3 regions of the Glaciimonas sp. OK215 genome follow, and region 1 is predicted to be linked to each of the others. Evidence: predicted binding sites of a transcription regulator. Region 1 holds the regulator's gene; each other region holds the start of a gene.
The links. The regulator sigma-54, encoded in region 1, starts transcription at its own class of promoters, with help from an activator protein. The targets are predictions, from matches to a motif close to TGGCANGNAANCTGCTTT.

Region 1 (4,091 bases):
CTGAACGTATCGAATACGATGACAAAACCGAAATCGTCAAATTATTTTCAAAGGCCCAGATGCGACGCCTGCAAGGCAGCAAGCCTACCGATGTCGTCAACGGCGAATTCATCTCGTACGATAGCCGGGCCGAGTTCTACTCGGTCAACAACGATGTTTCCGGCACCAGCCAGCCAGGATCCGGGCGCATCAAAGCCGTCATCCAACCGAAGGGGAAATGAGATGACCGCCGCTAGCTCCAGCACGCTGATCGTCACAGGGTTGCAAAAAAGTTATGGTGCGCGCCAGGTCGTGCATGACGTGTCGTTGAAGGTAAAAAATGGCGAAGTGGTCGGCCTGCTCGGCCCCAACGGCGCCGGCAAAACGACCTCGTTCTACATGATCGTCGGCCTGGTGCCATCGGATGGCGGAGCGATTGACCTGGATGGCATCGACATCTCGCGCTTGCCGATTCATCAACGCGCCGTGCTTGGTCTGTCCTACTTGCCGCAAGAGGCATCGGTATTCCGTAAACTGACGGTGGAAGATAATATCCGTGCGGTACTTGAACTGCAGCGCCCGAATGGCAGCGGCCTCACCAAAAAACAAATCTCGGACAAGCTGGAATCCCTGCTGCAGGAATTGCAAATTGATAAGCTGCGCGAAAGTCAGGCATTGTCGTTGTCCGGCGGTGAACGGCGGCGCGTCGAAATCGCCCGGGCGCTGGCGACTAATCCACGTTTCGTGCTGCTGGACGAACCATTCGCCGGGATCGATCCGATTGCCGTGATCGAAATTCAACGCATCGTCCGCTTCCTGAAAGAGCGCGGCATCGGCGTCCTGATCACCGACCATAACGTGCGCGAAACGCTCGGCATTTGCGATCGCGCCTACATCATCAACCAGGGCAGCGTGCTGGCCAGCGGCAGTCCGGACGACATCATCGCCAATGAATCAGTGCGACGGGTCTATCTGGGTGAACACTTCCGCATGTAACCGAGTCCCAGGCACCGATGAAACAGTCTCTCCAACTCCGCACCTCGCAACACCTGGCGCTGACCCCGCAACTGCAACAATCCATACGGTTGCTGCAGTTATCGACGCTGGAGCTGCACCAGGAACTGGAACAGATCCTCTCTGATAATCCGCTACTGGAACGCCTCGACGATCCGCTCGACAACTCGGTCCGGTTATTGGCCGACGGTGCCATCAGCGGCACCGCATCAACCATGGATGCGCCGACTGGCGACAGCGAAGTCAGCAGCTCGCCAACCGAACCGGAAGCTGGCGGCGAAGTTCAGGAAGCCGGCGAAAACAGTCAGGAAAACGTTGACGGCGGCGGTGATAGCGAATGGAGTTTTGACGACGTCGCCCGTAGCGCCAAGGCACCGGACGACGAGGATGCAAGGCCCCAACTGGAAGCACACGAATCGACTCTACGCGAGCATTTACTGGAGCAGATGCGTGAAGCGGTGGACCAGCAACGCGACCGTGCGCTCATTGAATTGATCATTGATGCACTTGACGAGAATGGCTATCTGGAGGAAACGCTGGAGGATATTTACGCGCGTCTGCCCGAGCAGTTGGAGATCGAAGTCGAAGAACTATTGACGGCATTGAAGATGGTCCAAAGCTTCGATCCGACCGGAGTCGGCGCCCGCGACGCCTCTGAATGTCTGGCACTGCAAATTAAGGCTTTTCCCAAGATCCCTTTTGTCACCCGCCGTCTGGCGCTGACAATTGTGCAAGATTATCTGACCTTATTTGCCCAGCGCGATTTCAATAAAATCAAGAAAGCGCTGGATTGCGATGACGAAGATTTGCGCGAAGCGCAGGTGGTGATCAAGCAATGCAATCCGCATCCAGGCGCTACCTTCGCCGGCAACACCTCGGACTACGTGGTGCCAGACGTGATTGTCAGACGGGCCAAGAATGGCTGGCAGGTGATGCTCAACAATGACGTTATGCCAAGACTGCGCGTCAACGCACTTTACGCCAACATCCTCAAACAAAGTAAGGGCGAAGGATCGCTCAATTCGCAATTGCAGGAGGCCAAATGGCTGATCAAGAACATGCGGCAGCGCTTCGATACAATTTTGCGTGTCGCCCAGGCAATTGTAGAACGCCAACGCAACTTTTTTTCGCATGGCGCAGTCGCCATGCGGCCTCTTGTGTTGCGCGAAATAGCTGATACACTAGGTTTACACGAGAGCACCATTTCTCGCGTAACCACTCAGAAATACATGCTCACCCCCCATGGGATGTTCGAATTAAAGTATTTCTTCGGTAGCCATGTTGCTACGGAGGCAGGTGGAGAGGCTTCCTCAACGGCGATACGGGCGTTAATCAAACAACTCATAGGAGCGGAAGATTCTAAAAGTCCTTTCTCTGACAGCAAGATTGCCGATATGCTCGCGGAACAAGGTATGGTTGTAGCTCGCCGTACTGTCGCAAAATATCGCGAAGCATTAAGAATTCCGCCGGTTAATTTGCGCAAATCTCTGTAGCTGTTTGCTTGTTTGCACAACCGTCGTTGTGTTCTGACTGATCGATTCAGCGTGAGTTGATCACCCGGAGTCCGAACCGCCAACGACACATTTGATAGGAGCGCTGTATGAACTTCACAATTAGTGGGCATCACCTCGACGTAACTCCCGCCATTCGCGAACACGTGCAAAACAAACTGGAGCGTATCAAACGCCACTTCGATCAGGTCATCGATATCAGTGTGATCCTGACAATCGACAAAATCACCGAGAAAGAAAAACGCCAAAAAGCTGAAATTAATCTGCGCGTTAAAGGCAAAGACCTGCATGCCGAGAGCATTGCGCATGACCTTTACGCTGCCATTGATTTACTGATCGACAAGCTCGATCGTCAAGTGATCAAATATAAGGACAAAATGCAAAACCACCAACACGACGCGATTAAGCATCTGCCCGAGGAATTACCGGTCGCAGCGACGTGATGGTAGCGGTTCTCTGAACCCGTCAACGCAAGAATCCGCTCAATAAACTGATTGAGAAAATTCTATACTGACAAATGAGCAAGGGCGCAGTCAATGCGCCCTTTGTTATTGGTGGAAGTCATTTGCGGGCGTAATGTTTGATGGTCCGATCAGCCCGACAAATATGGCCCCGATTCAGTCCATCATTGCTTCATCGCACCGAATACCTTGCCGATAATCGCACTGCCGGTACCAATCGGATCGCGACGAATCGCCTTTTCTTCCTCGCCTATCATGTAAAACAAGCCATCCAGCGCACGTTGCGTGACATAACCTTCAACCGTCGCAGCTTGTCCTGGCACCAGACCTGTTTTGCCAACCAATCCCATGGTCGCGTTGTATTGCGCCGAGACACCGTTACGATCGGTAATTTGCTTCACCATAGGCAGGAATTTCACACTCAATGGCGCAGCAGTTTTCTCTCTGAAAAAATCAGTGACCGACGTATCGCCGCCACTCAGAATATTTTTCGCATCCGTGACCGACATGGATTTCACCGCATTCAGCAATAATGGCTTGGCCAACGGCACAGCAGACTCTGCCGCGTGATTCATCGATACCACCAGATCGTCCAATTGCTGCCCCTTGCCCGTCATTCTCAAGAGTGGGCGAGCCTGCTCCAGCAGGCCTGGCAATTCAATTTTTACTTTGTCGTTATTCAGAAATCCATTTTCAACGCCGAGTTTGGAGACCGCGACGGTCGCGCCTTTCTCAAGCGCTGCTTTCAGTCCGGCACTGGCGTCCCGATTGCTCAAATCGGCCAGCGAAAAAGCCAACGCCGTGGACGCGGTCAATGAGATCGTCAGTCCCAGGCTCAGTGTAGGTTGAGAGAAAAATTTCATGACTGATCCTTTATAGAAAAAGTAGAGCGGATGAGCGTAGCGTCATCCACCATGTGACGTACGAAAATACGGGGCGGTATCAAATACCCACAGGCTTGCTTGGCCGCTGTATCTGAAGCGCCTGGCGCAAGCGGGTGCGGCGTTTCGAAGCAATTACAGATGACCTTCATCGACCAAAAACAGCCGTCGATGTTCGCGTATCGCATAGCGGTCTGTCATGCCGGCAATATAATCGGCGACCTGACGCGCTTGTAATTGCGCAT
Region 2 (4,091 bases), 1.3 Mb from region 1:
CAGCTCGGCGCGCGGCGCGAACGGATCTACATCAAAATCGGGCGGCATGTCATCCGGCAGCACCCATGGCAGCGCATTCAGGGGCAAGCGCAGCCCCATTGGCGAGTCGCCTTCGATCAGATACAGATGCTCGCGCTTGAGCGGCCATGCGGAGGTGCGCCAGCCGGTACCCAAGGCGATGTTCGGGTCGATCTCCCTGGCTTTCAGCGGCAACACATAACCCACCACCTGGCCCAGCCCCGCCTCCAGCAGACGCGCCAGACGGCGCCGCTGTTCCGGCGCCTTCAGGTCGGCCTGGAGCGGGTCGAGGTTGACCGGCAGCCCTTGCTCCAGCCGGGCTTGCAGCATCACGTCTTCATACGCCGGGATCTGGCTGTAGGCCGGCAGGCCCAGCGCCTTGACCAATTCGGCGGTGAAGCGTTCGGCCTCGCCGCTGCCATAGCCGTCGTTCTTGTTTTCATCCGAGAACAGCGTGGCGTCGAGCCACATCGGTTGCCCGTCGATGCGCCAATAGATATTTAAGGCCCAGCGCGGCAAAGGTTCGCCCGGATACCATTTGCCCTGGCCATAATGCAGCATGCCACCCGGCGCAAAATGGTTTTTCAGGCGATGCATGAGTTGCCCCGCCAATTCACGCTTTTTATCACCGTGCGCCAGGGTATTCCATTCGGGCCCGTCCATATCGTCGATGGAGACAAAGGTCGGCTCCCCGCCCTGGGTCAGGCGGACATCCTGCAGCTTCAGATCGGCGTCGACCTGCTGGCCGAGCCGGTCGATTTTCTGCCAGTCGGCTTCGGTGTAAGGCTTGGTGACGCGCGGGTCTTCGTGAATCCGCGTAATCGTCATCTCGTGGAAAAAAGTGACTTCGGCCTTGTCGGTAAAACCGCTGACCGGCGCCGCCGATGACGGCATCGCAGTACAGGCGAGCGGAATATGGCCTTCACTCGCCAACATGCCTGAGGTGGGGTCCAGCCCGATCCAGCCCGCGCCCGGTATATACACCTCGGTCCACGCGTGCAGGTCGGTAAAATCGACTTGGGTCCCACTGGGGCCGTCGAGCGACTCCTGATCGGCGCGCAGCTGGATCAGATAACCCGACACGAAACGCGCCGCCAGGCCCATCTCGCGCAGAATCTGCACCAGCAGCCAGCCGCTGTCGCGGCAGGAGCCCGAGCGTTTGTTCAGGGTTTCCTCGGGGGTTTGCACGCCGGGCTCCATCCGCAGCAGATACGCGATATCGCCCTGCAGACGTTGATTGATGGCCACCAGAAAGTCGTTGGTCGCCAGGTCTTTCTTCAGGAGATCGCGGCGCGCCGCTGCGACCCATTCGACCAGCAATGGCCCAGGCGTTTCCGCCTTCAAATAAGCGCTGAGCTCGGCACTGAGTTGTGCCGGGTAACTGAAGGGAAAATGTTCGGCATATTTCTCAACGAAAAAATCAAACGGGTTGATGACGGTCATGTCAGCCACCAGATCGACCGCGAATTCCAGCATGTCCGATTTTTCCTGGAACACGAAACGGCCGATGTAATTGCCGTAAGGGTCTTGCTGCCAGTTGATGAAATGATCCTGCGGCGTGACGGTCAGTGAATACGACAGAATCGGGGTACGCGCATGGGGTGCCGGACGCAAGCGGACTTCATGCGGTGACAGGGTAACCAGGCGATCATAGTGGTAGCTGGTTTTATGATGCAGCGCGACACGGATAGCCATTGGATGGTGCCTTTCGATGAATGTTGACGTGTAGCGGGCGGATCGCATCGCCGGAAACGATGCAAAGGCCATTATGCAGGATTCATGCCCAAAACCAATAGAGGTGAGGCAACAATTCCGGCCGGAGCAGGCACGTTTCTTGATAGTATGTTCATGTCAACACGGAGGACACATAACATGTTAAGCGCAACCGCAGATCACCTCTTCTGGATGGCCCGCTACACCGAACGGGCCGAAAACACGGCCAGAATGCTGGATGTCCGCATCCAAAATGCGCTCATGCCGCAAACGGCCTTGGCCACCGAACAAGGATGGCGAGCCGTGCTGGGCATTTCCGAACTGGAGCATGCCTTCGATGACAAATACGCCGCACTGACACAAAAAAATGTGATCGATTTCATGGTGCGCGACCCGGACAACCCTTCCTCGATCGCCACCTGTCTGACGGCAGCGCGCGAAAATGCCCGCGCCGTGCGGGGCACCCTGACCACCGAAGTATGGCAAACCGAAAACACGACCTGGCTCGAACTGCAGCAGCACCTCAAGTGCAACCTGCCGGAGAACCATCCCAGCCAGTTCTTCGAGTGGGTCAAACACCGCTCCCACCTGTCGCGCGGCGTCACGTTTGGCACCATGTTGCAAGATGAAGCCTTCAACTTCATCCGCCTCGGCACCTTCCTGGAACGCGCCGACAATACGGCGCGCATCCTCGATGTGAAGTTCCTTGCCGCACAACACAACAATGCCATCGAACCGGGTGCCCAGGCGGAGTTCTACTACTGGGCGGCCCTGTTGCGTTCGGTCTCGGCGTTCGAGGTCTACCGCAAGGTCTATCGCGACGTCATCACCCCGGCACGCGTGGCCGAACTGCTGATGCTGCAGGCCAATATGCCGCGCTCTCTGCTGGCCTGCATGACCGGCGTCGTCGCAAACCTGAAAGATATCCGCAACGAACTCTCGCTGGACACCGAGCGTTTCGCCGGGAAATTGCACGCCGCACTGCAGTTCGCCCGCATCGAGGACATCCTCGAACAAGGCTTGCATGGCTACCTGACGAAATTCCTGGCAAGCATCAACGAACTGGGGAACCGCTTAAGCGGCGATTTCCTGGTACCGCTGGAAAGAGAGGCAGTCGCCTGACGCGCTGCCCGCAGCGTTGCTCCCGGCCGCGGCGATGAAGCTGCCGCACCAATTAGAGGCGCTCGCCGTGGTGGCGACGAACAACTCACCATCACGGCGCACATCACACCAATATGATGCACCCTCATCGCGCAACGAAGGAATTCCTCCATGTGGCTACGCACCAGTTGCAACCTGAGCTTCACGGTAAGCAGTCCCACGCCGTTTATTTTGATGCTGCGTCCGCGCAGCGGCGCACAGCAATGGGTAGCGCGTGAAAGCTACACCCTGAAACCGAGCTTGCCGGTGCTGGAGTTCACCGACGGTTACGGCAACCTGTGCCAGCGCCTGATTGCGCCGCCCGGCGAATTTTCCATCCGAACCTCGGCCGATGTCATGACCGCCGACGCGATCGACGTCGCGCCAGGCGCTGCGTTTTACGAAGTGCAGAATCTGCCGGATGCGGTGCTGACGTATCTTTTGCCCAGTCGCTATTGCGAATCTGAACTGTGCTTCGACATGGCCCACGACATCGTGAAAAACGTCGCGCCGGGATACGATCAGGTGGCATGCATCAGCGCCTGGATTCAGCGCTCGGTACGCTTCGATCCGGCCTCCAATCACCACCAGATGTCCGCTATCGAAGTAAACCAGAGACGCGCAGGCGTGTGCCGCGATCTCGCGCATCTGGGCATCGCGCTATGCCGCGGCCTGTGCATTCCGGCACGGATGGTGGTGGGGTATCTGTATGGACTTGAACCCATGGATCTACATGCATGGTTCGAGGCCTACGTCGGCGGCCGCTGGTACACCTTCGATGCGACCCAGGACACAGCGCGCGGCGGACGGGTAACTGTCGCCTATGGACACGATGCGGCCGATGTCGCGATATTCAGCCAGTTCGGTCCGGCGCTCAGTCCAACCTCGATGCAGGTGACCGTGGAATTGCTGGATGCGCCGCATGACTGATGCGATTTTAATATCTCTCTAATAATGATTGTTTTTAATTTGGGTATATTTGAGGATTGAAAATCCTTGTGTCGGTGGTTCGATTCCGCCCCGGGCCACCAAGGATGTACCTTACAGAACGCCAACCTTCGGGTTGGCGTTTTTGTATCCGGGGATTTACGGTCCTCGTGTCTGGTCTATTTCCGGTCTTGCGGCCAATTCGAGTTCCCACTGTCTTCCACAAGCTTTTCCCGTGTCGCGTGCACCATCGTCGATGCACCGTACAGACACAACTGGCACCCCAACACGGA
Region 3 (4,091 bases), 1.2 Mb from region 1:
AGCCAACACCGCCCACTACCCCAAGTACCCCTCCCAGAACCATTTGCCCGGTCTGGCCTGGGTCGCCGGCTGCAATCCCGTACAAAAACAGTACCGCCTCGGATCCCTCCCGCAAAACCGCCACACCAACAACAATAGCGAGACCGGTCAGCGACTTGGAGCCGGCCGTGACAGCCTTGCCGACAGCCCCCAGATGTTGGGCCATTTCGCGGCCGTGTCGCCCCATCCAAACGCTATGCCATGCAAGCATGGCAACGGCGATGAACATTACTGCAGCGTTAAACACCTCTTGCCCCATTCCCGATGCCCATGAGGCGATTACACTAGCAAAAACAGCAACCAGGCAAGCGCCAAAAATACCGCAGGCCAACCCGCAACCGACCCAGTAGCCGCGCCCGGGAACGGTTTTTGTTGCAGCCATGACGATGGATACCACCAACGCGGCTTCAAGAATCTCACGAAAAACAATCAGTGCAGTCGACAGCATGGCATTTCCAAATGCGTTACTTAACAGTCAGGCGACTCTTGGAGGCGGCCTCATGATATTCGTCATGGAACTCATAAGAGCCTGATTTCAACGGGCCAATGAAGAACGTGGCTTCTTTACCGCCCTCAATCACCTTCCCTCCCTTGAAATCGTCACTGATGAACTCCGCTGTCTCCTTGTCGAGGTTCTTGACTGAAATCTTGACCTTGGTATTGGCAGGAATGGTCAACGCTGAAGGCGAAAATTTATGGTCTTTCAGTGTCAGTGCGAAAGATGCGTCCGCAGCGAAGGCTTGATTCGCGATTGGCAATATGAGTAGCGCGGCCAGGGCTGTGACGTGTTTAAGTCTCTTGATCATCGATTGACTCCTTGTTAAGGCTTTCATGGAAGCCCATAACGGCACAGGCTGTCGATGATAATAAGATGCATTTGCACCAAGCGTCAACAAATATGGGCCAGCCAATGCGCTTTAAGCCGTGCCCCGCAATTGACCGAGAGTCGTCCTAGTACATATGTTGTCCGCCGTTGATCGCGATATTCGCCCCGGTCACAAACGCCGCCTCATCCGCCGCCAGATAAGCGACCAGGCCGGCAACTTCCTCCGGCTTGCCCAGGCGCCCCATCGGAATCTGCGGAATGATCTTGCTGTCGAGTACCTCCGGCGCAATCGCCATCACCATCCTGGTGCCGATATACCCCGGCGAAATGGTGTTCACCGTCACGCCCTTGCGCGCCACTTCCAGCGCCAGCGCCTTGGTGAAGCCATGCATGCCGGCCTTGGCCGCCGCGTAGTTGCTTTGTCCGAACGCACCTTTTTGCCCATTCACCGACGAGATGTTGATGATGCGCCCCCAGCCGCGTTCGACCATGCCATCGCACACCGGCTTGGTCATGTTGAATACGGAATCGAGATTGGTGTGCATCACCGCATCCCAGTCGGGCTTGTCCATTTTCTTGAAGGTCATGTCGCGCGTGATGCCGGCATTGTTGACCAGCACATCGACCGGGCCGACGTCCTTCTCGATGATGCGGATGCATTCCCTGGCCGACGCGTAGTCAGCCACATCGCACGGATAGGCGCGGAAGTTGTAACCCTGTTGTTCCATCGACGCCAACCATTCGTTGGCCTTGGTATTTCCCGGCGAATAGGTCGTGATCACCCGGTGGCCCAGCGCAGCCAGCTTGATGCATACCGCTTCGCCTAAACCGCCCATGCCGCCGGTCACTAATGCAATTCTTGCCATGTTCTTGTCTCTCTATGTTTTAGATAGTGATATCTACTTGCCGCACGGTGGTTCCTCTTGCAGCGCCGACCGCCAGCACCGGTGGTGCTAGTCAAATACTGGCGGGGCTTTATTGTGGCCGAGACACGTTACATCCTTATGACATGACGCCACAGTGAAGGAATTGAACAGGTGCAGGAAATAACGTGCTGTTCCGTTCCGTTCTGTGACAACTGCCATATTCTGACGCAGTCAAGAAAACAAGTTTGCCGACATTCGAACCAAAACCGGCGTTATGCGTACAAGAATTGATGGCATGCACTTTGCCTTGTAGATATATGACCGGTTGCAACAGAACAGTCAAATATCCGCTTTACAAATGCCACAACCTTAGGAGTTACTCATGACTACATCCACCTTCTTCATGCCTTCCGTCAACATGCTTGGCGCAGGCTGCCTGAAAGATGCCGCCGCTACCATCAAGTCTTATGGTTACCAGCGGGCGCTGATTGTGACCGATAAAGTATTGAATAAAATCGGGGTTGTCGCTCAGGTACAGGCCCTACTGGCCGAGATGGGTATAAAAAGCGCAGTCTATGACGGGACTAACCCGAACCCTACCACCATCAATGTGGCTGAAGGTCTGGCGATCCTGAAAAAGAACGAGTGTGATTGCGTCATCTCCCTGGGCGGAGGTTCTCCACACGACTGCGCCAAAGGTATCGCTCTGGTAGCGGTCAACGGCGGCGATATCAAGGATTATGAGGGCGTCGATCTCTCGCCTAAACCACAGCTGCCTTTGATTTCCATTAATACCACGGCAGGGACCGCATCGGAGATGACCCGCTTCTGCATCATTACCGATGTAGAACGTCATATCAAAATGGCCATCGTCGATAAGCACGTTACCCCGATCTTGTCGGTCAACGATCCGGAACTGATGGCGGGCATGCCGAAAAGCCTGACGGCGGCAACCGGTATGGATGCCCTGACGCACGCCACAGAAGCCTATGTCTCCAGCGCCCATAACCCGGTGACCGATGCCTGTGCCCTGAAAGCGGTGACCATGATCAGCCAGTCTCTGCGCCATGCCGTCGCAAACGGCAACGATATGGCAGCGCGTGAAACCATGGCTTACGCCCAATTCCTGGCCGGGATGGCGTTCAACACGGCCTCACTGGGCTACGTCCACGCCATGGCGCACCAGTTGGGCGGCTTCTACGACCTGCCGCACGGCGTCTGTAATGCAGTGCTGTTGCCTTACGTTCAGAGCTTCAATGCCACGGCCTGCGCGGGCCGCTTGAAAGACATCGCCGCTGCCATGGGCGTTGAGGTGAAAGGCATGAGCGATCAGCAGGGAGCGGAAGCCTGTATTGCCGCCATCCGTCAGCTGTCAAAAGACGTCAACATTCCGTCGGGCCTGCGCGAGCTGAACGTGAAGGAAGAAGACCTGGCAATGCTGGCCACCAATGCACTGAAAGATGCCTGCGGTTTCACTAACCCGATCCCGGCCAGCCACGCCCAGATCGTCGCTATCTTTAAAGCGGCGATGTAAGCAGTTTCCCGACAGCATCACCACGCGCTTTTCCGTCTTGCAAATCACCCCGCCACTGACTAACTTTCTAGCATGGCAAAAGTGATTTTTACCCCGCAGCTACGACGCTTTACCGAAGTGCCTGAAATCGACACTTCGGCCACGGTGCTGCGCGACGCGCTGGAGGCCGCGTTCATGGCCAACCCGCGGCTGCGCGGCTATATTCTCGATGAACAGGGCCATCTGCGCCCCAACGTTGCGATTTTCATTGACGGACATCGCGTCGGCGATCGCATCGGTCTGCGCGACGGACTCACTGCGCACTGCAACATCCATGTCCTGCAAGCTCTGTCAGGAGGTTGATCATGCAAGACCGCGCTGCAATTGCGACCCGCAAGGGCTTGTTCGAACTGGTCCGCCGTGACGGTAATTGGGCCATAGCGCAGTCCAGCTTTCTGGGCGATCCGGTGACCATGGCGCTGTCCGACCGGCGCGACGGCGCACTGTATGCCGCGCTCAACCTCGGCCACTTCGGCGTCAAGCTGCATCGCCGGGATCAGGGCGCCGAAACCTGGACCGAAATTGCCGTGCCCACCTATCCGCCGCAACCCGAGGAACACGCCGCCGAGACCCCCTGGAAGCTGTCGCTGATCTGGTCGATGGCCGCCGGCGGCGCGGAGGAACCCGGCGTACTCTGGGCCGGCACCCTGCCGGGCGGCCTATTTCGCTCTGGCGACCGGGGCGACTCGTGGGAACTGGTGAGCGCGCTGTGGGAAGTGCCAGGACGCGGCGAATGGGCTGGCGGCGGTTACGACGCGCCGGGGATTCATTCGATCTGCGTCGATCC

Region 2: a site for sigma-54 is predicted at 1,786-1,803, ahead of AC3CHX_RS19400 (transglutaminase family protein). Genes of this name have one in related genera too.
Region 3: a site for sigma-54 is predicted at 2,023-2,040, ahead of yiaY (L-threonine dehydrogenase). Genes of this name have one in related genera too.

The regions. Positions count from the first base shown of each region.
Region 1 is NZ_CM173544.1:5,515,883-5,519,973, forward strand. Features, by position in the region: gene lptA (lipopolysaccharide transport periplasmic protein LptA) at 1-221, shown strand, start outside; gene lptB (LPS export ABC transporter ATP-binding protein) at 223-975, shown strand; gene AC3CHX_RS25435 (RNA polymerase factor sigma-54) at 993-2,486, shown strand; gene hpf (ribosome hibernation-promoting factor, HPF/YfiA family) at 2,594-2,947, shown strand; gene AC3CHX_RS25445 (DUF4197 domain-containing protein) at 3,130-3,828, opposite strand; gene AC3CHX_RS25450 (deoxyguanosinetriphosphate triphosphohydrolase) at 3,982-4,091, opposite strand, start outside.
Region 2 is NZ_CM173544.1:4,207,973-4,212,063, forward strand. Features, by position in the region: gene AC3CHX_RS19400 (transglutaminase family protein) at 1-1,713, opposite strand, end outside; gene AC3CHX_RS19405 (alpha-E domain-containing protein) at 1,891-2,853, shown strand; gene AC3CHX_RS19410 (transglutaminase-like domain-containing protein) at 3,004-3,801, shown strand; tRNA gene AC3CHX_RS19415 (tRNA-Phe) at 3,832-3,902, shown strand.
Region 3 is NZ_CM173544.1:305,909-309,999, reverse strand. Features, by position in the region: gene AC3CHX_RS01485 (FTR1 family iron permease) at 1-487, opposite strand, end outside; gene AC3CHX_RS01480 (cupredoxin domain-containing protein) at 504-842, opposite strand; gene phbB (acetoacetyl-CoA reductase) at 991-1,731, opposite strand; gene yiaY (L-threonine dehydrogenase) at 2,114-3,265, shown strand; gene AC3CHX_RS01465 (MoaD/ThiS family protein) at 3,338-3,607, shown strand; gene AC3CHX_RS01460 (WD40/YVTN/BNR-like repeat-containing protein) at 3,610-4,091, shown strand, end outside.